Linked DNA regions of Bryobacter aggregatus MPL3. The protein of the gene in region 1 interacts with the protein of each later gene in a pairwise test. Links are inferred from orthologs where the notes say so. Each region holds a gene or a part of one and is shown on either strand. Other genes may lie near its edges.

Region 1 (12,113 bases):
GGAAGCCCGCCGGAACATCTCGCTTTGCCCCTGTTCTCCTGGCGTCAGGGTCAACTGCTGGCCGAGGAACTCCTTCTTGAATCGCTCGCTTGCGCCTTTCTGGAGTGGCATGTCCACTTCGCGGATGATCCCCATGAATTGCACCTGCAAGGCGGCTTCGGCCTGCTTCAGGCTCACGCCGGGCTTCAGGCGGGCAAACAGATAGGCCCAGTAATTGCGCCGTTCGTCCAGGCCCTTCCATCCGGGCGACAGCTCCTCGCGCATGCTGATCGGCGCGTAAACCTGAGGGAAGGACCCGAGCGTTGTGCCGTGGAAGCCTTCCGGACTCACGCCAATGACGGTCATGAGAGTTCCATTCACCAGAATCGGCTGGTTCAGAATCTGAGGGTTGCGATTGAACTTTTCGGTCCAGTAGGAGTAATCGAGCACGAGCAGAGGGTGCGCGCCAGGAGTGCGATCGTCATTAGGGCCGAAGAGGCGTCCGAGCGCAGGCTGCACACCCAGAACCGGAAAGTAAGACCCGGAAACCAGCATTCCATCCACATTTGCCGTTTGTCCTTGATAGGCAAGATTCGCGCCAAAGCTACGATGGGCGGCCATGCCGGTGAATACGGTTTGCTGCTTTTCGAGGTCGCGGAACATCGGGTAGCTGAAGATCGACTGTCCGCCGCCGGCGTTGTTGGTCGAGTTGCTGCCACTCCTTGGTCCATTTGCGGAAATGTTTACGAGTTCCGAGGGGGCGCTCACTGGCAAGGGCCGCAGCAAAACTTGTTCAAACACCGAAAAGATCGCGGTATTGGCTCCAATGCCAAGCGCCAGGGAGAAGATTGCGACAACAGACACCACAGGACTCTTTGCGAGAGTGCGAAGGGCGAACCGCAGATTGTGCATGAAGATATTACGCAAGCCGCGCGGAATCGTTTAGTGGATTTTCGGGCTGGGAAACAAAAAAACTACAAAAGGTGGGATGAAAAAGGTCGGCGGGTGTCTCAACTTCGGGGTGAATATTTGAGGCACCCGCCTTCGTAACGGGGATATGTCTAACAGTCGGGAATCCTCGGCGCTCTCGTTACACGGTCTGCAAAATTTTTCAAAAGATTGCGTACCCGCAGCAATCAAATGCTACGTCCGCTGGCTCACGGTTGGCCGGGTACTGCGATTTGCTCCCATTCCGACGGCATAGCTCTGCTAGAATCGAGACGAACCCAATGGACGTACGTGAAAAAGTAAAACAGATTATTGTTGAGCAGCTTGGCGTGGACGAGGCTCAGGTCGACGACACTGCCAGTTTCGTTGATGACCTTGGCGCGGATTCGCTCGACATCGTGGAGTTGGTCATGGCCTTTGAAGAGGCTTTCGGCATCGACGTGCCGGACGAAGACGCGGAGAAACTGACCACCGTCAAAGCCGCGATCGATTACATCGAAACCAAAAAGAAGAAATAGACTGGTCCCCATCCCTTGCCACGCCGTGTCGTAGTCACTGGTATTGGGTTAATTTGCTCCGTCGGAAATCAAACGGAAGCAGTCTGGAAGTCCATTCTGGCGGGAAAGAGCGGCATTGGGCCGATCACCCGCTTTGATGCCTCCCAGCATGCCTGTAGGATTGCCGGCGAAGTCAAAGATTTTGACCCAGCCTCCTTCATTGACAAAAAAGAAGTCAAGAAGATGGGGCGCTTTATGCATTTCGCGATCGCAGCCACCGATGAGGCGCTTGCGATGAGCGGGTTGAAGATCACTCCCGAGAACGCAGAACGCGTCGGTGTTTACATCGGCAGCGGTATCGGCGGCTTCGAGGTGATCGAACGTGAACACGAAAAGCTGCTCAAAGGCGGCCCCGACCGTGTTTCGCCGTTCTTCATCCCAGCCTCCATCGTGAACCTTGCCTCCGGTCAAGTTTCCATCCGTACGGGCGCCAAAGGCCCGAATTCGGCAGTCGCTACTGCCTGCACCACTGGCGCACACGCTATTGGCGACTCCTTCCGGCTCATCCAGCACGGCTATGCCGATGCGATGATCGCCGGTGGCGCCGAAGCGACCGTAACGCCTCTGTGCGTTGCCGGCTTTGCCTCGATGAAGGCGCTCTCCACCCGCAATGACGACCCCGAACATGCCTCCCGTCCCTGGGACCGGGATCACGACGGCTTTGTCATCGGCGAAGGCTCGGGCATTCTCTTGCTCGAGGACCTGGAGACGGCAAAGGCCCGTGGCGCAAAGATTCTCGGTGAGATTGTCGGTTACGGAATGTCGGGCGACGCCTATCACATGGCTTCCCCCAGCGAAGATGGCGACGGCCCGCGCCGCGTCATGTTGAATGCTCTGAAGGATGCGGGTCTTGAGCCGACGGCAATCGATTACATCAATGCCCACGCCACCTCGACCCCTGCTGGCGACGTGATTGAAGCGAGAGCTTTCAAGGCCGCGCTCGGTGAATATGCCTACAAGGTGCCAATCAGCTCCACCAAGGCGATGACCGGCCATTTGTTGGGCGGCGCCGGTGCGCTCGAAGCGGGCATTACGCTGATGGCGATTCGCGACCAGATCGCGCCCGCCACGATGCATCTCGACAACCCCGCCGAAGGCTGCGACCTCGATTTCATCCCCAACCAGGCACGCCCCATGAAGATCGATCTCGCCTTGTCGAATTCCTTCGGCTTCGGCGGCACCAACGGTTGCCTGATCTTCAAGCGCTACGCTGAATAAAGATGAAGATCCTCGTCGCGATCAAGCAAGTGCCGGCTCGCGACTCCCAACTCATTGCCTCCACCGATGGCAAATGGGTAGACGAGTCGAGCCTCGAGTACGAAATCAACGAGCCCGATGCCTATGCGCTTGAAGAAGCGCTGCAGTTGAAGGAAAGCGCCGGCGGTGGTGAAGTGATTGCCGTTTGTGCCGGCCCCGACCGGGCCTCCTCCACCATACGGGAAGCACTCGCCAAGGGTGCAGACCGGGCAATCCACATTGAAGTGGAAGACATCGCCAACTGGGACACGCTCTCGGTGGCAAAGCTCCTCGCTGCTGCCGCCAAAGCCGAATCACCAGACCTGGTGCTAACCGGCTTGCAGTCCGACGACGTCGGCGCGGGCCAAGTCGGTGTGGTGCTGGCGGAATTGCTGGGCCTGCCCCACGCGACGATCATCATGGAAGTGGTAATCGACGGCGCCACGGTACGGGTGAAACGCGAACTCGAAGACGGCTGGTTCCAACATGTCTCGATGCCGCTTCCTGCCGTACTCACCATCCAATCAGGAATCAAGAAGCTGCGCTACGCGACGCTGATGGGCATCAAGCGCGCGAAGACCAAAGAAGTGAAGTCGCTGAGCCCTGCCGATCTGGGTGTGGCGAACACGCCGTCCTATCAGGTAGTCAGCGTGATGCTGCCGCAGAAGTCAAAGCAGACGGTGATGTTGCACACGGTCGCCGAATTGGTCGACAAGTTGAAAAACGAGGTACGGGTGATATGAGCGGCATCCTTGCAGTTCTCGAAGCCGGCCAGAAGATCTCGCTCGAAACCCTCGCTGCTGCCCGGGACCTTGGTGCGAAGCTCCAGCTTCCGGTTCATGTGGTCGAGCCCGACCGCAACTACACCGCCGATGATTACACGGACTCTCTCGCGCAGCTCATTCGCGAGAAGAGCTTCGACCTTATTCTGTTTCCGCACACCTACCAGGTGCGCGACTTTGCGCCGAAGCTGGCAACGCGTTTTGACCGCGCGCTGATTTCCGACGTCATTCGTCTGCGTGTCGAAGGCGCCAAGCTCTTTGCCACCCGGCAGCTCTTCCAGGGCAAGTTGAATGCCGAGCTGGAGCCGATCGGCAAGCCGATTTTCCTCTCCCTGCAGGCCGGAGCTTATGCCCCGGCAGAGGCGCAAGCACCAACAGAAACGCTGCCTGCCGCAGGCACTTCCCGGCAAAAGCCGGAAGAGCGCTACCGCGAGGCGCAACGCGCCGTTGATCTCAGCGCCGCGCCGATCATTGTCAGCGTCGGCCGGGGCATCAAAGAGAAAGAGAATCTCAGCCTTATCGAAGATCTGGCCGCTGTGCTCGGTGCAGAAATCGCCGCTTCGCGGCCCATCTGCGACAACGGCTGGCTGCCGATGGAGCGGCAAGTCGGGAGCTCCGGACAGACCGTTACGCCCAAGCTGTATCTGGCGATCGGCCTCTCGGGCGCCATCCAGCACCTGGTTGGCATGAAGGGCTCCAAGACCATCGTTGCGATCAACAAAGACCCGAACGCGCCGATCTTCGAGGTGGCCGACTACGGCATCTGCGACGACCTCTTTGATGTCGTGCCCGCCCTCACCGCAGCTATCAAGGCCGCCAAAAGCTAGAAGTCCTCTCCTTCCGGCCCAGCCTCGGCTGGGGGGACTTTGCCCTGCCTTCAGTTGAGGCGACTCCCGCAAGTCGTGGCAAACCTATAGGCCCGAACCCAAGGCTGCGGAGAATCCACTTTCAGGATTGCAGTCCGTGGAGTACCTCTCGCCGGGCGTCGTTCCCTTGCAGCATCCATTGAATGTCCGTACGGCGCTCGTACTGTTTTCGGGCTTTGGAGGCGGTGATCCCTCGAGCTTCTTAAAAGTGAATTGCCGCTTCTAGACACCCTCGATGCCGGCGCCGCTTTTCGTTACTATGACGGCATGGCGCCCCTTCTTGCGGTCTTTCTCGTACTTGCCGCGACAGCCGAACCGCTCTCGAAAGAAATGGAATACCGGCTGTCTCTCGCGCGTGCCCTGCCTGCCCCTTACTCTGCTGCGGTGATCGTTGCTCTGATGCCGTCAGCGAAGCTCAGCCGTGGCCAGGCAACCGCGCTTGCCGAGGAAGCCTACCAGTTGGCGGGCGACGATCAGGCAACTGCCGTGCTTGCCTGGACTGCCTATCGCGACAACTACGATCCGAAGACCAACCCGCTTCTCGACTTTCCCCAACGCGAACGCACCCGTCCCGCAAGCTGTGAGCAGACCGAAGTCAACGACCCCAGAAACTACTACCGCAACGCTCGCGCGGCCGGTGATGCGGAGTTCCAGCTTGCCTTACGCAACATTCGTTCAGCGGTGGAGGTGGGACGGGCCATCGAAGTGCTTGCCGGGTTGCCGCCGGTCGAGCAGAATGCGCTCGTCCCCCGGCTGACACGTTTGCTGAGTACAGCGAGCGGTTCCGATCGCGAGTTCCTCTACGCCATCCGTTTCACGCGGCTCCACTCCACGATCCTCGAAGTGGCAGAGGACAGACAGGTGACTTCCGGACGGATGCTGCTGGCGAGCTATCGCAACTTCCTCACCACCAACTTGTCTGGCATGCGCTGCGCCAACAATCGTGCCGAAGAGTTCAAGGGCATCCTCGAAGAATTCAATCGTACGGCCGACAAGATTGGCGGCGTACCCATGCTCCCCTATGAGGCGGCGCGCGTGATTACAGTCGATCCGGGCACCAAGGCTGATCGCATCACCAGTTTCCCGCTCACCTACAAGGTGGCCCAGGCGCCGATTGACGACGTCAGCGTCACGGGAATGTTGCATGAGATTGAGCAGTTTCAGCCGGAGGAAACCCCGGCGACCGGGCCGATCCTGACGGCGAAGGTCTCGATCTATCAGAAATTTGCCGCCCGGCTAAAAGGCAATCGCTTTGAAGACCGCGTGGTGCGCGAGTGGGTACACTTTGTCGCCTACAGCCAACTCCAGGAGGAGAACCCCAAGCTTTGGTTCGCCTGCGCCAGATCCTTTGCCGACTGGGCAAAGAACGATACCGCGAAGCTTTCCGAGCTCGCCAGTGCCGGAGACCCGGCACTGGCCGCTTATGTCCGGTTGGTTACTTTGCTGCCTGAATCCGAAGTAACTCGCGTGCTTCCTTGATGATCGGGCCGTAGACTTCCTTGTCGTAGGGCGGGCAGCCGCTGGGGAACTGTCCCAGATCGTTGTGCTTCTGCCGCATCAGCCAGGTGCAGAAGGTCACAGTGCGGCAAACCTGCTTCGCATCGAGTTCGCCCTTTTCAAGAATGTCCTTGGCAAAGTGCGGATAGGCGAGCGCGCCCCGGCCATAGCCAAAGAAGGCGATATTGCCTTTCTCGATGTTGGCCGCCGCTGCATTGGGCGCATAGATCTGCAACCAGCTATAGCCGGTGCCCACCATCGGCAGGCCGGGAAAGCTACGCTGCAACTCGCCGGCAATGCGGAAGTGCCGCTCAACGCCAAGCAGCGGGTGCTCCGGCATCTCGTAGTTGCCATCGTCCGGCTTCTCAAAAGGACGGCCCACATGCGGGTTGTAGTAGGGGCAGCCGATCGAGACATTCAGCAGGTCGATACCCGCCTTCTGGTAGATCGTGATCGCGTCTTTGACGTCGGCCAGATCTTCCTGCAGCGGGTCTTCGCGGTTGACGCCAAAGCCGTGTGGATAGGGCAAGGGGTAAGGAAGCGGCACTCCGATATTGCCTTGCGCGGCATCCTTCACATAGGGCACGCTATCAAAGCAGCCCAGGCGCATGGTCATCGTGAAATGATTGCCAAACTTGGCGCGCAGCTTGCCAAGGACGTTGACCGCAAAGCGGGTCCGGTTCTCGATGCTGCCGCCATAGCGGCCTTCGCGAAGCTTCGCCCCCATCAGCTCTGAAAGCAGATAGCCGTGGGTCACTTTCATGTCGAGCGAGGTGAAGCCGGCCTCTTTGGCCAAGGCCGCGCCGGCGACGTAGTCGTCCTCCATGCGCTCCAGTTCGTCGTCGCTGATGACAGGATGGTCCGCTGGCGTGTTCGACTTCTGGTCGATCAGCGGATTGTGATAGGCGATGGTCTTGTGCGGGAACGAGTAACGGCCGGAATGGGTCAACTGCATCGGCACGAGTAGATCATCCACCGTGCCCCAGGTGGCCTTGTGGCGCTTTTCGATCTCCGACAGAATGCTGCGATAAGACGCAACGTTCTCGCGGGTGATCCACAACTGCCGCGCGTTGGCGCGCCCGTCGCTGCGAATCGCAGTGGCCTCAAACCACACGAGCTTCGCGCCGCCTTCGGCAAAGCGCTGGTAGCGGCGAACGGTCAGTTCTCCGGGAGTGCCATCCAGCTCTGCGTCGCATCCTTCCATCGGATGGATGCACATGCTGTTGCCGATCTCGCGGCCAGCAACGGTAACTTTACGGGCGAGAATTTCAGAAACACGGGATTTGTCGTGGACAAACGCCGTATTTCGGCAGCCGAGCTGCGCCGCTTCAGCTTCAAGCTCGCTGAGCGTCTTGTATTGGAAGTACCTCATTTTCCTTCTTGTGTCCGGGGAGCAATGCAATTGCGATTGCACCAATGGCCGCCATCACGAACACCACGTTTAAGGCTACACCATAATCGCCGTAGTTCTCGCGCAGCCACGCCACGCCGTAAGGGAACCAGGTTTGCCCAATCGTGTCTGTCGGCAGGATGATTGCCATGGCCCGGAACAGCGAGTTCACTCCAAAGCGATCTGCCGCCATCAACGGAATCATCATGTAGTCGGCGCCCATGCCAAAGCCGAACAGGATCGAGAACAGATAGACGCTGAATTCCTGCTCCGGCCGCACCAGCAACAGCAGCGGAATGGTGCCGGCAACGATGAAGTAGGTGATGAGCATGACGACTTTCTTCTGGAAGCGGTCGGCCATGTAGCCCATCACCATGCGCCCGGCCACCGAGCTCAAGGAGATGATGAACAACGCGTTCGCGCTCGTCTCATTCAGCAGCGCCTGCGTGCTGAAGCCCTGTTCCTTGAAGATGAACTTCATGTGCTGGTTGACCGAACCGATGGCGCCAATCGAACAGCAACTGCCCACCAGCAGGAGCCAGAAGGAGCGTTGTCCCAGCAGATAGCGGAAGCTCTTCGGCGCAACCTTCTGATCGGATGCCGCTTGTGCGGCCCCGTCCGGAAACTGGCCCAACTCCGCCGGCTTGTCCTTGATGCCGAAATAGGCGAGCGGCCAAACCAGCAACATCAGGCAACCGATGACCACCAGCGCCTGCTGGAAGCCGAAGTTCTCTGTAAGCGGCTTGGCAATCAACTTCTGCGAGATAGCCGCAAACACGCCAACGCCCAGATACACCACCGCCATCGCCTTGCCACGGTTGGTGCGGAACCACTGGCTCACAATCACCTGATGGACAATCGGGCCCGAAAAGATGTAGCCCACCGTGTATAGCACCCAGAAGGACCAATAAACGTAGATCGAACTGCCCATGGTGCCAAAGCCAACAAAGGCAAGGCCTGTCAGCCCGGTACCGGCGATCAGCAGCTTGCGCGGACTAAAGCGATGCACCAGCAGCGGCCCCACCCAGAGGGTGAGGGTGGCGGCAATTGGAAAGCCGAGCGTGATGTCCTTGCGGCTCCACCCGAAAGTCTTTTCGTAGTAGTCGTAGAAGAACGGCATGCCGTAGTAGGGAATCCCCACCGAAATGCCGAAGGTCAGGAAGGCGAGAGCGACAATCCACCAGCCGTAAAAGCTTTTCTGCGCAGTATCTTGAGCCATTGGAAAAGTTTAAGGTATCACAGCGTGCGCAGGTGAAAACCGCCATCGACATTCAGCTTCTGTCCGGCACAGTAGTCGAGCAGTCCGTCGGCGATGGCGCGCACTGCTTTTGCGATGTCTGAGGCCTCGCCCATGCGCCTCTGTGGCAGCAGGCCGGCGGCAATCTTTTCCTCGTACACCGACTCGACCTTCGAGATCATGTCGGTCCGGATGATGCCTGGCTGGATCTCGAAAACCAGAACGCCTTCCGGGGCCAGGCGCGCCGCATAGGTTTGGGCGCACATCGATAGGGCTGCCTTGCTCATGCAGTAATCGGAGCGATTCAGGCTGGTGGCATAGGCCGAGAGCGAGGTGACAAAGACGATCCGCCCGGAGCGGCGTTCCACCATCTGGCGGGCAACGGCTTGGGTGAGAAAGTGCGGCCCCTTGAGGTTGGTGCCCACCAGCTCATCGAAGCTCTCCTCGGTCGCATCGAGAAGATCCCGGCGCTCGCGCGGGGCGATTCCGGCATTGTTCACTAAGAGATCGATGCCACCAAATTTTTGCTCGGCAAAGGCGACCAGAGCCGCGCGATCAGCGGCAGAGGAAATGTCGCTCTGGAGAATTTCGGCTCCGGTTTCTGCCCGGAGGCTCTCCGCTGCTTCCCGATTGCCACGATAGGTGGCAATCACCTGGTGTGTTTTTGAAAGTTCCTGCGCGATGCCGCGCCCAATGCCACGGCTTGCGCCCGTGACGACAGCGATTTGTTTATGCACTCTTGCGGGATTTGATGCGATCGAGAATGCCGCCAGCGATGACTTTGCCCTTCTCGAATGCTTCTTCGTACGCCGCGCGGCGTTCGCCGCGCGTGTATTTGTAGCCCAATCGGTAGTATCTCTCAAGACTCTTGCCGACAACAAAAGTACCGGCATAAGCTACTGCCGCTTTGGGAATGAGCCCACCGCCCATCGGAATCTTTCCCACCAGTTCGCGTGCTACGGCGCGCCAGCCGAAGGCGCCGGCAATGATCGAGCCGATTTCGGTCCGTTGCTCGCCATAACCCACCCGGTGATCGTTTGCCGCACCCAGCAGGAAGGTCAACCGGATCTGATTCATGGTCAGAATGACGGAATCGGAAGCAAATTCGCCTACCGCCCAGGTCAATCCGAGGATCGGCGCGATGTTGGGCAACGCGGTGGCGAGTGCAAAGCCGGCATTCTCCAGCGAAACTTTGTGGATCAGACGGGTGCAGACTTCTTCCCGGAAGGGCTGGAAGAGCCGGGCGAGAGGCAGGCCCAACTGCTCGTGCTTGTCGAGGATCTGCCGCACCACTTTCTTCGGGTCATCACGGCGGAAAATAAAGGCATCGGCCGGAGCAATGGCGTCCTCAGCGTAGATCTCGACATCAAACTGCGGCGGCTTGTTCAGCTCGCCAGCCAGATAAATCATCTGCGAGGCTTCGGTTCGCTTGGCCGGAGAAATGCCCGGCGGCAGCAGCCAATCGGCCATCGCCGTATAGCTCGAGGCCTGGGAGGCAATGAGATGAATCGCCACCGGCTGCTCGGCGGTCGACCGGACTTCACTCGGATTCAAGGTCGAGATGGCCTTACGCAACTGTGGAAGAAAACTCATGTTACTCACCCCTAATTTTACATACGTAGTACAGCGTCCAGCCGTTGCCGCCACTGCCCATTTAACCCCACACGTAGTATCGAACACTCGGTTGGCAGCCACTGCAGCACTGCATCTGTCATCGGATGAAAGTGGAGTGATGGTGAGACTAAAAACACGCGGGGAGCGTTTCTGCTGAGCTCCAGCCCGGGAAAGTACCCAGAGCCTGGAAAATCTCCGTGATCGAGGTGGTGACGCACCCGTAGCCAGTAATCAAAAGCCTGCAAGGGCAGATGGATATCCTCGCTCGCCTTCAATTCGAGGATCGCCAGACGGCCCTCGAGGTCGATTCCCAGCAGATCGACGGCGCTACGCTCGCCCTGCAGCGATCCGAGCGCCTGCCCGTAGATCCAATCCGGCTGGAGGCAGGCATCGATTTCAGTCAGATGGCGGCGCACCTCCGCCTCCAGCCATCGTTCCGGTTCGTTCCGGTAAATTGGGTTCGTTTGGTTGCTGGCTCCGGCTTGGCGCAGGGTCAGGACTTCCTCGATCTGCCGCACAATCTCCGGGGCATCGCGCTCTGTCGCCTTTTTCCGTCTGGGCACTCCGAATTCGAGAAGCGGCAACTGATTGCCAGAAGGGCTGCGCAGGCGCCCAATCTCCAGCCCGCGAATCCGGTAGGACAGGCTTCCGTCGCTCTCCTCGGTGGTGTCCACTTCCGGATAGCGTCCGAGCAGATACACCCACCAGGCCGGTCCCCCCAACCGGGAATAGCGCGGCAAGAGTGTCGTTTCGAGATTGCCGGAGTTTGCCGGGTCCAACAGATACTCGTCGCCGTTCGCTGCATACAGCCAGATCTCCACCCGCAGCCGTGGATGGAGATTCCGAGCCAGCAAGACCACCGGTCTTGCATATTTTTCAGGTAGATAGAGCAGTAGACGGCTCGCCGCAATCTCGCCGTGATGGCGCTGCACCCAGTCGAGCCACACGAGCGCGAAAGTCAGCGCATGAAAGCTGGTGTCGCGATCGGGCGCCGCGAGTGCGGCGACGGCTTCCGTTCCTCGCGTCAAGAGCGCAGTCGGAAACACGGGTGACAGCGACGCCTCGAGCTTCGCCTCACTGCGAAAGGTCTCCCAGCGCCAGTTCCCGAAGTTGCGATTCAGAAATAGGCGGAACTGCTCCCGGAACGCAGAGCGGCCAGTTTTCTCGATTGCCACCGCGGTGCGCGCATCGGCGACGTCCACCAGCCGAACCGCCGCTTTCTTTTTCCCAAATCGAAACGCTTCGAGCTCCAGACTCTTCCGGATCGGCACACCTGCGCTGAGGATCTTGCGCGACCACACCCGGCTCCCATCCCAGGCCTCGAGCCATGTGCCACGGGCGGTGATATCGACGCGAAAACAATCGCGCGCGAGCGCCAGCGGCTTCTCTCCGGGGGCAAGGAGAGCCGGACTCTCGCAACTTGCAATGAAGTTTCCAATTGCCTCGGCGATCCGTTCCGGAATCATGCCCGATGTTTGTGCACGCTCCATGCCAAACTTTGGGTAGTGCTCCAGGATCGACTCTCCACCGTTGAAGAACGCCTCACCCTGGCCTGCCAGCGCGCGGGCCGCAAGCGCGACGAGGTGCTGCTGCTTGCTGTCACCAAGATTTTCCCCGCCGAGGTCATTCTCGAAGCCTATGCGCTGGGTCTACGCGACTTCGGCGAGAACTATGTGCAGGAGTTTGAGGGCAAGTATCCGCTGGTCCAGCACCTCACGGACGCGCGTTTCCACCTGATCGGCCATCTCCAGTCGAACAAGACAAAGAAGGCTTCTGAGCTGTTTTGTTGCATCCACACCATCGATTCACCAAAGATCGCGGCTCGTCTGAACGGCGAGAAGGAAGTCTTCATTGAAGTGAAGCTCTCAGAGGAAGCCTCGAAACACGGCTGCGCACCCGCCGACCTGCCTGCGCTGATCGACGCGATTGCCGCGCTTCCGAATCTGAAGCTCAGCGGTTTGATGACGATGCCCCCTTGGGACGAGAACCCTGAGACGGCGCGCCCCT
Region 2 (12,156 bases), 2.4 Mb from region 1 along the record:
TTCTGATGTTTTCGGCGCGCCACCAGGTTGGGAGGTCGACGGCCACACTCACTACGGCCACCAATCGACAACCAGAGTGAGCCTCAACCCCAAATACAAACGCCACCCCATTCTGCGTGACCTGCCAGCCGAGTTCACCGCCCCTTCCTGGCTCTACAAGGTTGCTCCGAAGTATCCTCCCGATGAGGCGCAAGTTCTGCTTTGGGGAGATGCCATCAACCCGAACAAACCCTCCATCCGCAATCCTGTCGCCTGGACCTGGCGCAACGCTTTCGGCGCCAACGCGTTCTATACCTCGCTCGGACATCCGGGAGACTTCGCGCTCGAACCCTTCCAGCGCCTGCTTGTCAATGCCATCTATTCCTCGCTCGGGAGGAAGCACCCGAAATCCTGGACAGGCCCGATGCCGATTCGGGTCCCTTATCGTGGGATCGTGAAGTCATAGCTTCCTCCATGCTTCGATCCATCCGAATCTCGCGCGCGGACCTGCGCCCCAACCTGTTTGACGAGCTCCCCATCCACTCCTGCAACGCTGTACATCTGAAGCTTGCATCCTCCGATCTAGGGCCACCGCTCCTCTCCTTTCTGTCGGAAGCGACGAAGTACAACGTTGCGGTGCACGCCACCATCCCGCTGCACGAGCTGCAGGGTGCCGAAGATCTCTGCCGTCAGGATGCTCTCGGTCATCGCTTCCCCCAACATCTCTGCCCCTCACAACCTCAGGTGCAAGAGCTCTGGCTGGCCGAATGCCAAACCATCAGCGCCTTCTTTCCCTGGGCCAGCCTTGAGATGGCAGGTCTCGGCTTCTCCGGCAGTCCGGATTTCTATCCGTCCATCTGCTTCTGTGCTGCTTGTATGTACGGCTATGGGGCAACCGGCTTAGTGCTGGAGCAAGTCGCGCGGGAGAACATGGAAGAACCCACCGAGCATCCTCATCCCAGCGTCAACACCTTACTTCTCTGGCGGAGAAGCGTACAGTACGGCATCCTGCGTTTGATTCATGAGGCCGTTCCGAGCCCGCTGTGCCTGAAAACTGCGGCCACAATCCGCTACACCGGCGATCGCAGCAGCCTCAGCTTCCAGGAAGCGCAGGGACTCGCAGCCACATGCCTCGTTTCCTGGACCACAGCGGATCCGCAGAAAAGCCGGGAAGAACGAACCCGGCTCGAATCACTGCCGCGCCCAATGCCGGTCTATGCAGAGCTTCCGTATCCTTCCGATTGGGACGATTCCATGGCTGCGGCCTTTTCAGGAGCAGTATTTTCTTTCTCCGAAGGAACCATCCGCACGGAATAAAAGTCATAGAGTGGGGTGTAGTTCCAGATTCTCGAAGCCAGTTTCAGTACCGATGATCTATCAGTTGGAGGTTGCGGGTCTGAGATACAAATGTGCGCTGGCAGTCAGGGGGCGTTAAAATGCAGGTGATGAGCATTGTGCCTTTGAGTCCGTTCCGGTCTGGCACCTGCCTCGATGCTGTTCGAGTCCCCCGGGAACAGAACCAGATAGGAGTTCCACGCATTGTCTTCCCAGCTCCACCAGTCACATCCCGATACGCCTCTGCCCTACTCCATGTTGCATCTGCTGGACTGGAGTGCGAGAGAGGTTCATGAGCGAGCCCATTCTCTTATTGGTTGTCGATGATCAGAAGGCCAACCGGGATGCACGTACGCGTGTCTTAGAGGAGGGGGGATACTGCACGCAAGAGGCCCCCACCGGCTTAGAGGCCTTGGCCAAGATCCGTGAACTCCATCCGGCGATGGTGCTTCTTGACGTCGATCTTCCGGACATCAGCAGTCTTGAAATTTGCCGCAAGATCAGGAATGCCCCCGAGACCGCCGACACCGTCATCCTCCAGATATCCGCTTCTGCTGTGTCGCCCAGTCAACGCGCCGCCGGTCTGACCAATGGCGCAGATGGCTATCTCATGGAGCCGGTGGATGCTGAAGTCCTTTTGGCTACGGTCAATGCCCTGCTCCGCATGCGGACTGCCGAAAGACGGCTTCACCAGCTCAACGAATCGCTCCACCAATCCAATGAAGCCTTGTCCCGGGCAAACGAAGCACTGTTACGGTCCAACGACGACCTGATGCGATTCTCCTATTCCGCCAGTCACGATCTGCAGGAGCCATTGCGCACGATTCATTGCTTTACCGATCTGTTGAAACGCGACTATCAAGGCCAGCTCGACGATCGCGCCGCGCAGTACCTCTATCACATCCAAAGTGGCGTGGAACGTATGGGAAATTTGATTCGTGGCTTGCTCTCGTTTGCCAGCGTCGCGCACTCCGAAAGCAACGACTGCATCATCGACCTGAAGGTGGTGCTGCAAGCTGCACTGGAAAACCTTGGCCTTGCCATTGCCGAAACAAAGGCGGAAATCACCTGCGAAGAGCTGCCCCTGGTCATTGGCAATGAAGTCTTGTTAACGCAGCTATTCCAGAACCTGCTCAGCAACGCGATTAAATACCGAGGGGCAGAGCGCCCTCTCAAGATTCATATCGGGGTCGAGTGCACCAGGGGGAATTTTGTCTGCTGCTTGATCACGGACAATGGAATTGGGGTCGAGCCACAGTTCCACAACCGGATCTTTGCGCCATTTAGCCGCCTTCAGGAATCTGACGCCGGAGGCTCTGGAATTGGGCTGACCACCTGCCGCCGGATTGTCGAGCGTCTTGGCGGGGCAATCTGGCTCGAAAGCGCTGGCCGGGACCAGGGTTGCACGTTTTACTTCACACTCCGAACCTCAGATGGAAACCATGGACAAGATACAATTTGAAATCGTAGTCACCGAGGACAATCCAGCGGACAGGATGCTGCTTGAAGAAACGCTGCGTTTCCACAACGTGCCTTGCAAGACCCATTGGATGAACAATGGAAGGCAGTTTCTGAACTATGCGAAATTGGCCTGCCAAGAGAATACGCTGCCAGGACCAGATCTGATCATCCTGGACTGGACACTCCCCGATCACGGAAGTGCCGAATTGATTGAAGAGATCCGAAAAAGCCCTCGCTGTGCCAATGCTCCGATCCTGGTGTTTACCTCCGCAATCTCCCCTTCGGACCGGAAGGCTGCTATTGCCGCCGGAGCCACCCGTTTTCTCTCCAAGCCCGCAAGGCTCCAAGAGTATATGGAAATCGGCAAAGAGATTCTTCAACTCCTCAGAGAATACCGGGACAAACCGGTATCCTCCCAGGAGGACCGCTAGTGATTCTCGCCCTGGCGCCCCACGCAGATCATCATGTTCACCTTGCTCTCCGAGTTGGAGAGAAGAATGGAATCCAGTATTATGCCTGATTCAGGACGACTGAGACTCTTGCTTGTCGAGGATAGTCCTGCGGATGTTTTCCTTGTCCGCGAAGCACTCTCCCTCCACTTGCCCCAAGCTGACATCAGCGTAGCCACCGATGGCGAACTGGCATTGCACGCCTTTGAATCGAAGAACGAGGGGGGACCTCATTGTCCCGATCTTCTGTTGCTGGATCTCAATTTGCCCAAACGGACAGGAGCGGAGGTTCTCGCTCGATTCCGCCAGCACTGTACAAACTCGCCCGTCATCGTGATCACATCGTCAGACTCCGCAGCAGACCGGGCCCGGGTTGCCAGCCTGGGAGCCAACTATTACTTCCGCAAACCGTCCAGCTATGACGAATTCATGAAGTTGGGCGAAGTTGCGCGCCGGCTTTGGGAAAACTACTCGCCTGCAGCTTGCCGGGTCACGCCGGAAGTCTAAGTGAAATCGTGGAGCCTTCCGCGTCCGATACAGCCGACATGCCGCCGCCATAACGCTCCACCACTTTGCGCGCCAAGGCGAGGCCCATTCCGTTGTCTGGACCGGCAACCGCGCCGCTTCGAATGAAGGGTGCAAACAAATCATCCGGCTGGTTCCGAACAAAGAGAGCAGAGTTATCGTGGATCTCAACAAGCACCATGTTCGCCAGCCGCGAGGGCGAAGAGATTCGAATGTGGGGCGCATCCTGACTCCGAAATTGCAGGCAGTTCAGAATGATTTCATTCACGACCCGCATGAGATCCCCCTCTTCCAGACGAACCAGCGGAAGCGCACTGCATTCGATCTTCGCCTCGCTCCGGATGACAAGTTCTTCGTTGCGAGTGACGGCGTAATCGACCCCACTGGCGAAGCTGGACCATTCCGTGGTCACAGTGCAGGCCGTTGATTGGCTGAGGTACTTCACCAGCGAAGTGACCGTGACATCCAATCCCGAGGCTTGCTGCCGAATCAAGCCAAACATTTCGATCAGCCTGGGTTCCAGAGTCTGCCCACCCCGCAACTGCACCAGTTCTGCGAGATTTGAAATCGAGACAAGCGGTCCGCGGAGATCGTGGCCCGCTCTACGCCAAAGCAAGGATTCGAGACGGTCTCGCTTCGCTTCTTCACGCAGCAAGAGTGCGAGGATATCGGAGGTGTTTGCAGCGACAGCCCCGGCATCAGGCAGAACTGGCTCTGTAGCGGCAAATCTCAGTTCCAGAACGGCAACCTCTTCGTGATCCGCAGTGCAAGCAACACGAAGCATACGATCCTGAGCGGATTCCAGACACGTATCAGGCCAACAAGCGATCTGTACACCCTGCAATAACAAAACACCAGATAACCCTCGCAGACGCGTGACAGTCCGTTCGAGAATTGCCGGAATAATTGATATAGCACTCCCAATCATGATTTGCCTCTGATATGACTATCGCTGACAAGGAAAGTTTCAATGTTCGTAACGAATTCCCTACTTCACTGGCTTTGCTTTTGGATCCATCTTGGCACCCGGTCCAATCTTGAAATCATTTGCAGATAATCCGGAATTGAAACGAACCTCGTCGGAGTACATTTCGAGGTTCCGTTCTCCATTGCGGCTCCGGGTGATCGCCCAAGGCCACATCTGGCCCTGGCTCTCCCGATACTTCGCATACCGCGTATCCTGTTCATCCCAGCCTTTGTCGACAGGATTCTGCTTCTTGAAATAGCCTCGGACCGGAAGCTTGGTGGAAGCATTCAGATAGATGGCGACTTCCCGATTGTCGGCATCGGTGACATCGACGATCTCAACAGGCTGGTTCTCAAAGACCTCCAGCCCCCGCCGTTCAAAGATGATGCCCTTCTCTTCTGTCCGGCAACGCAAGATGTACATCGGGTTGCGGAGGACGCCCTCTTGCCACTGCTTCACCACATCACTCGGCATGGGCTTGGCCCCGCGAAAGCCAACATCCCAGCCTTTGCCGGCCGCCTCGAAGATGACGTAGTAATCTTCTTTCTTCCCAAAGACCTGCTTGTCGCTCTGCTTGATCCCTGGCTGACTGTCGTCGTAGAAGGTCTCAAACTTGGCGACAGACAGTCCGCTCAGGCGCTCCCGGTAATAACTGTAGGCGCGACCCTTTTCCACCCGGTCGTGCATGTTGAGGAATTTCGATCCTCCCAGAGCCGCCTGAGCTTCCTCAATCAACTTGCGGCCCCGTTCCTGGATCGTATCGGCCCGCACGATCGCAGGTGCAATGCCAGCAACGAAGAATCGGCGTGTCATTCCTTCGCGCTCATGGCGGCCATGCTCAGGCCGGAGTTGATCTTCCATTCCGTTACCGTCATCGTCGTGGCAACCTGTCCATTCTGCGTAATCTTCAACTGCGCGGGCATTTTCAGCCCAGAGACATCCATCAGTCCGACATAGGCCAGTTCCACATTTGCTCCGCCTTCGGCAAAAGTAATCTTGAGCGGCAGCATGGTCTTCGGATCATAGAAATAATGGATGACCGGATGCGCCCCATCCTGAATCTCCAACTCGCCTTCCTTCACTAGGTTGACGCTACGGCCCGCCATGTCGTTGCTCTGCAGAAGAGAAAGATAGTCCCGCTGCATCTGCCCCTTGACCTGAGCCGCAAAGGGACCGGCCAGCGGCTGTTCTCCCTGTGGAGTCTTGAGGAAACCCTTTTCCCCATCGAAGAACGCAATGACCTTGCCAAAGGGAAACGCACTTTCCTGACGGAACACCGCAGGCTTCATCCACATATTGACTTGCTTGACATTCACTTTGTTCCCGCCCATGTTGATCTCGCTATTGATGGACTGGGAATAATCGTTGACTCCCGCAATCGCCGCCTTGCCGCCCACCGCAGCCGCAACCTTGTCGAGAGCAGCCTTCCCTGCTGCCAGTGATTTCTGGTCCGCCTTCGCTGTCTCCACCTTGGGCTGGGGAATTGTCAAATCCAACTTCTTCACTTCGCCGAGCTTGCCCAACTTGGCGGCAAACTTGCCTGTCTGCCCGACCGCAACAATGGTGAACTCTTCTGGCTTGATATATTCCTTCGCCACCCGCAGAATCTCCTGCGGAGTCACCTTCTGGACCGCATCCTTGTATTGGTTGATGAAATCGGCAGGATAGCCGTAATACTGATAGGTCATCATGCGCCCCAGGGTCTTGGACGGCGAGTCGAAATTGAACACAAAGCTATTGGCGACGCGCTGCTTGGCGGCTTCCAGTTCTCCCGGCCCCACCATCTCTTCCCGCATCCGCTTCACTTCCTTGAGCGAAGCCGCAATGGCTTCCTCGGTTGTCTCCGCATTAGTGCTGCCCTGAATCACGAAGGTGCCTTCGTGCAGGTAGCTCGGACGCCAATCGCTCCCAATCGAATATGCAAGACTCGCGTCGCTTCGTACCTTCTGGAACAATCGGCTGGAGAATCCACCGCCCAGAATGTCGGCCATCACATCGAGGACAGGGTAATCTTTGTCGCTCAGCTTGCCGCCCAGTTGGCCGATGCGGAAGAAGGTCTGTTCACTGTCGCTCTTGTCCGCAATGTATACGCCCGCAGCTTTCTGTTTGGTGACGGCGGGGAATGGCGGCACGGCAGGACGTTGCACAGTCCAGTCGGCAAACAGCTTGGTCAACATTGCTTTGACTTCCGCGGTATCGATATCGCCCTGGACAGAGATCATCGCATTGGCCGGAAAGAAGTAACGGTCATGGAAGGCCACCAGATCGGCACGCTTGATATTGGCTAGCGTTGCGTACTCGGTGTTGTCTCCATAGGGAGTCTTCTCGCCATAAATCAGGTTGTTAAACTCGCGGGAAGCCACCCCGTTGGCATCGTCATTGCGCCGGGAAATGCCGCTGCGAGCCTGGGTGAGGGCCAAGTCGAGCTTATCTTGCGGGAAGGCGGGTTCTGTCGTCACTTCTTTGAAGAGACTCATCACCTCGCCCAGATTCTCCTTCAGGCAGTTGAAGCCGACCCGGGCAAACTCAGCACTCACCGACGCCTCGACGCTGGCGGCCATGCTTTCGAGCTTGGCATTCAATTGATCCGGAGTGTTCTTCTTGGTGCCTCCGCTTCGCATCACGGTACTCATGATGTCGGCAAGGCCCGATTTCTCCTGCGGGTCAAACAATTCCCCGGTGCGCAGCAGAATCGATCCGCTCGCCAAGGGCAGTTCATGGTTCTCGAGCACCATGACGCGGATGCCGTTGGGCAGCGTAAACTGCTCCACCTTCGGGAGTTGCACCTGCTTCAGCGGCGGCATCTTCAGTGTCTTGTAGTACGGAAGCACTTGAGCCGACATCAGGCTCGCCAACATGAGGGTTGAGATCGCTAGCTTTTTCATTGTTCCGCTCCTACTTTTTCTGTTCTTCTTTGGCCTGCACAGGCTGTACGGTGGAGCCTACAGTCCGATTCTTTGCAACCAAATACTTCTTGGCTGCCGCCATCACATCTGCCGCCGTCACCTTGTCGAGTTCATCGAGCTGAGTAAACAGCACTCGCCAATCGCCAAACAACGCCTTGGTTGTGGCCATGTTCTGCGCCATGCCGCTGTTCGAATCGAGCCCACGAATCAAGTTGGCCCGAATCTGAGTCTTCACTCGTTTCAACTGCTCTTCAGTCACCGGCTGCGTCTTCATCCGCTCGACAATCTCGTAGGCGGCCTTCTCGCAGTCCTCTGTCGTCTTGCCGGCATTTGGCACCAGGAAGAGCACAAACAAATTCTCCAGCTTGGCGCCCGGGAAATTCGCGATCGCCTGCGCCGCCAGTGCGATCTTTTTATCCTGCACCAGTTCCTTGTACATGACGCTGGTGCGTCCGCTCGAGAGCAGGCTCGATAGAACGTCGAACTTTGTGTCGTCCGGATCGAGAACGCTGGGCCGCTTATAGCCAATGGCGACCACCGGCTGCGACGGACTCTCCACCACCAGCCGCTTCTCTCCTTGTTGCGGCGTCTCCTGCGTGGCTGGCCGCGTCGGCTTCGGCCCTCCCACAAACTTGCCAAAGTACTTTTCCGCCAGCCGCTTCACTTCAACCGGATCCACGTCGCCGGCAATGGCGATCACCAGATTCGACGGCACATAGTAGATCTTGCGGAAGGCAAGAGCATCGGCGAGCCGGTAGCTCTCGATGTCGCTCGGGATGCCCGCCGGACCAGTGCGATAAGGACTGGTCGCAAAAGCCACACTCAACATTTCGTTAATCAGGCGCCCCGTCGGATCGGATTCGATGCGCATCCGGTACTCTTCGCGAATGACACCACGCTCGTTATAAAACTCACGGAAGACCGGGTTGATGAAGCGGTCCGATTCGAGGGCAAACCAGAGTTCCAACTTATTGGCGGGCATCGACATGATATAAGCCGTCTCATCGAGGCTGGTAAACGCGTTCAACCCAACCGCACCGTTCTCTTCGAGGATCTTGGTAAAGCGTTCCTTGTCGACAAAAGTACCCGCCTTCTCGATCGCCTTTTTGAGATTCTCCTCAAGCGTCTTTACCTTGGCGGCATCAGCCTGCCTGCCCTTGCCCCGTTCCGCGGAGAGCGCATCGTAGGCGACTTCCACCTGCGCCATCGCCAGCTTTTCCTGGGGAAAGTTCAAACTGCCGATGGTAGTGGTTCCCTTGAACGCCATGTGCTCAAACATGTGCGCGAGCCCAGCCTGGCCTTTGGGGTCATCCGCGCCCCCGGCATTGATACGGCTGAAAAAGCTCACAACGGGTGCCTGATGCCGCTCATAAATGACAAAGGTCACCCCATTGGCCAATTGAAATTCGGTCACCCGCTTCTCGATATCAGCCAGTTTCTGGCCCCACATCGCCGCAGGCAAGAGTACGGCCAGCGCCAAACTAAGTCTCTTCATGTGTGATCAATTATCCCATGCGCGATAACATTGAGAAACTGGATGCTTGAGAACACCACGCAGGTCCGGGTGCGTTATGCCGAGACCGATCAGATGGGCGTCGTCTACCACGCCAACTACGTTGTTTGGATGGAAGTCGGACGTGTCGAGGCCATGCGCGCGGCAGGCGTGAACTACGCCGAGATGGAGCGGGAGGGCGTGCGTGTCGCCGTGCTGGGAGTGGAAGTCAATTACAAATCCGCCGCTCGCTACGATGACCTGATCGACATCAAAACCACGGTGGTAGAAGTGCAAAGTCGCATGATGCGCATTGAATATGCCATCCTCCGGGCCAGTGACCAGCAGCTCCTGGCCACCGGTGCCACGCGGCATCTGTTCGTCAATTTGGAGATGAAGCCTGTCCGCTGTCCGGAGAAATACTATGCGGTTTTCACTGGCGCTTGTCTGCCTCGCACTTAGCGCTGCTCCTCGCGATCTGAAACCGGACTTCGCCGGGCGATCCGGCTCGGCCCTCCTTTTTGATCTTGAAACCAATGCGTTGGCTGGAGTTTGGAATCTTCCGCGCGCCAACACGACGCCCTTCCGGCCGGGCAGCGTCCTCAAACCATTCACCCTGGCCGCCTACATCGAAGCGGGTCTGTACCGGCAGAGCGACAAGGCCCCCGAACGCCTCGCCTATTCCGACAACGAGTATTTCGACAAGCTCGCCACCCGCATGGACAAGGAAGATCTGACCCGCGGTTACGCCCGCTTCGGACTGAACCAACAAGCCACAACCACCACACTGGCAAATCTGCTCGCCGCCGCACGCCGTCTTATCGCAAGATCGCGAGAAGAGCGGCTGCGTCCTGTCTTCGACGGGATGGAGCAAGCCGTCGAGTACGGCACCGCCCGTCTGGCGGCAGTCTCGTCTACCCAGGTTGCGGGCAAGACCGGCACCATGCGCGACTCCGCCGTTTTTCTCGGTTATGCTCCCGCCTCAAGACCCCGCTACATCCTGTTGATTCATCTGGACTCTGGCTCCGGTGGCGGCGACGCGGCACCCTTCGCCGCCAAAATCTTCGCCAGCCTTTTCTCCACCGCCGCTCCTCCCGATGACCCCAAATCCGTATCGATCCGCCTCTTCTGGCAGAACCCGCCCTCGCGATTGAACCTGAAGCCGGGCCATTACCCCGCAGGCACTCCCATCGAAGCGAATACCAGCCGGCTCAACGCGCCCGGCCCCCTGACCGTCGCCTTGCGCGACGGCCATTATCTCCTCACCACACAGGTGCCGCTCGAAGCCTATGTCGCCGCCGTGCTCGAAGGCGAAGCCGCTGCCTTCCAGCATCCTGCTTCGCTCGAAGCCATGGCAATCGCGGCGCGCACCTACGCCGCGCACTTTCGCGTTCGCAATGCCCGCCGCCACCCCGAGGAGGGGTTCGATTACTGTGACACCACCCATTGCCAGGACGCCCGTTTCACGGCAACCAAACACCAGCCCCTTCTCGATGCCGTGCAAGCGACCGAAGCAGAACTCCTCTGGTTCAACGGACAACCGGCAGCCGCTTACTACCATGCCGATTCCGGCGGCTGGCTCGAAGCATCCTCTGATGCGCCTTATCTCCTCCAACGCCGCGATCCCTGGTGGCAGGACACTCCCGCCTCCCGCTGGACCTGGACCATCAAAGCAACACAACTCGCTCAGGCCTTGAATCTGACCTTCATCACACAGAACTTCCGGGTTCGTGACAAGGACACATCGGGCCGCGCCCGCTCCCTTGATGTCTTTGGTCATCCGGCAGAAGCCGCCAGCTTCCGCATGGCAATAGGCCGCACGATGGGCTGGGAGAAATTGCCCTCACGGCTCTTTGAGGTCAAGCGTGAAGGAGCGATGTTGACCTTCACAGGCCGCGGACGCGGGCATGGAATCGGAATGCCGCAAAATAGCGCCGAAGCCATGGCGGCCAAAGGGAAAACCCGCGAGCAGATCCTGGCGGAGTATTATCCAGGCACCCGGATTTCGCCAGCCGCTTCCGGCTTATCCTGGCGCAGCTTGAAATCCCCCCGCATCACGCTGTACACCACCAATCTCACGCGCGACAAGGCGCTGCTCGCCGAGGCCGACCGGGAACTCCCCCTGCTCGAAGCCCTCACCGGATTTAAGGTCAATCCCACCCTTCGCGTCTTCCCCACCCGGGAGGCCTTTCGCGACGCAACCGGCATCAGCACCAAGGTGCAAGGAGCCACTCGCGGACGCGATATCAAACTGCCTCCCAATCCATCCCTTGCCACGCTGCGGCACGAACTGCTCCACGCCATCCTGGAGTCCAATACCAAGATTTCGCATCCAGAATGGTTTCGAGAAGGCCTGGTCCAGGCACTCCTCAACGAAAAAAGCCCGGAATCAGACCGGGCAGCCAAGCTCATTTACTTACATGGCAAAAAACATACAATCTCATACTGGATAAATGGACTACCCTAGCCAACTTAGTACCGGAACTTCTGGTACAAACTCGCATCGACATTTCTAAAACTTATCAATATACTCCCTCTGATCCCCCGAACTAGAGCAAGGAGTATAAATGATACTTTTGTTTTCGAGACAAATCGGCCTATCCTTACTAGCACTCACTCTCACAGCGAACGCCGCGACACTTGTCGTGGATCCGAACAATCCGCAAGGATGGACCTACGGCAAAAGCCTCACGAGCGATGGAAGCGTAAAACTAGTCGTAGGCCCGGATATTCCCCCACTAGGATCTGGCAGCCTTAATCTCAATTCCGGAACTGATGGCAGCCTCCTCACCTATGCAGGAATCAATAGTTACGACGGACTCTTGCTATCCGATCTGCAGGGGCTCAGTTACTCTACCTATGGAACTTCCTGGAATGGCGCGCAGCTTACTTACTTAAAAATATGGATTGATTGGAACGGTGATGGCACCAGCGATGACGCTTTGTATTTTGAGCCGGAATACCAGCGCCCGGATTACAGCAATCTCATTCCGAATCAGGGAGCGCCCGTACTCGATCAATGGCAAACCTGGAATGTCTTCG

Evidence for each region.
Region 2: the proteins of acpP (region 1) and M017_RS0117385 interact in binary tests that used the Escherichia coli proteins (3 or more experiments, as listed by UniProt). The link is inferred for Bryobacter aggregatus MPL3 from one-to-one orthologs.

The regions. Positions count from the first base shown.
Region 1 is NZ_JNIF01000003.1:1,309,446-1,321,558, reverse strand. Bases 1-2,826 are described here. They hold acpP (acyl carrier protein), read left to right. Parts: upstream 1-1,208; coding sequence 1,209-1,445; downstream 1,446-2,826. Other genes in these bases: M017_RS0106430 (electron transfer flavoprotein subunit beta/FixA family protein), read left to right, coding at 2,705-2,826; fabF (beta-ketoacyl-ACP synthase II), read left to right, coding at 1,461-2,702; M017_RS0106445 (ABC transporter permease), read right to left, coding at 1-891. Also shown: more of M017_RS0106430, read left to right, coding at 2,827-3,463; M017_RS0106425 (electron transfer flavoprotein subunit alpha/FixB family protein), read left to right, coding at 3,460-4,329; M017_RS0106415 (hypothetical protein), read left to right, coding at 4,582-5,847; M017_RS0106410 (oxidoreductase), read right to left, coding at 5,804-7,237; M017_RS0106405 (MFS transporter), read right to left, coding at 7,200-8,474; M017_RS0106400 (3-ketoacyl-ACP reductase), read right to left, coding at 8,492-9,229; M017_RS30165 (hypothetical protein), read right to left, coding at 9,222-10,085; M017_RS0106390 (hypothetical protein), read right to left, coding at 10,103-11,596; M017_RS0106385 (YggS family pyridoxal phosphate-dependent enzyme), read left to right, coding at 11,612-12,113. UniProt on the Escherichia coli protein: Carrier of the growing fatty acid chain in fatty acid biosynthesis.
Region 2 is NZ_JNIF01000003.1:3,752,874-3,765,029, reverse strand. The notes cover bases 7,999-10,867. They hold M017_RS0117385 (acyl-CoA thioesterase), read left to right. Parts: upstream 7,999-9,159; coding sequence 9,160-9,576; downstream 9,577-10,867. Other genes in these bases: M017_RS0117380 (SpoIID/LytB domain-containing protein), read left to right, coding at 9,539-10,867; M017_RS0117390 (M16 family metallopeptidase), read right to left, coding at 7,999-9,117. Outside these bases: M017_RS0117430 (ThuA domain-containing protein), read left to right, coding at 1-445; M017_RS0117425 (hypothetical protein), read left to right, coding at 454-1,296; M017_RS0117420 (sensor histidine kinase), read left to right, coding at 1,607-2,776; M017_RS27870 (response regulator), read left to right, coding at 2,757-3,206; M017_RS0117410 (response regulator), read left to right, coding at 3,240-3,731; M017_RS0117405 (sensor histidine kinase), read right to left, coding at 3,715-4,533; M017_RS0117400 (hypothetical protein), read right to left, coding at 4,738-5,529; M017_RS0117395 (M16 family metallopeptidase), read right to left, coding at 5,526-7,601; more of M017_RS0117390, read right to left, coding at 7,612-7,998; more of M017_RS0117380, read left to right, coding at 10,868-11,581; M017_RS0117375 (PEP-CTERM sorting domain-containing protein), read left to right, coding at 11,691-12,156.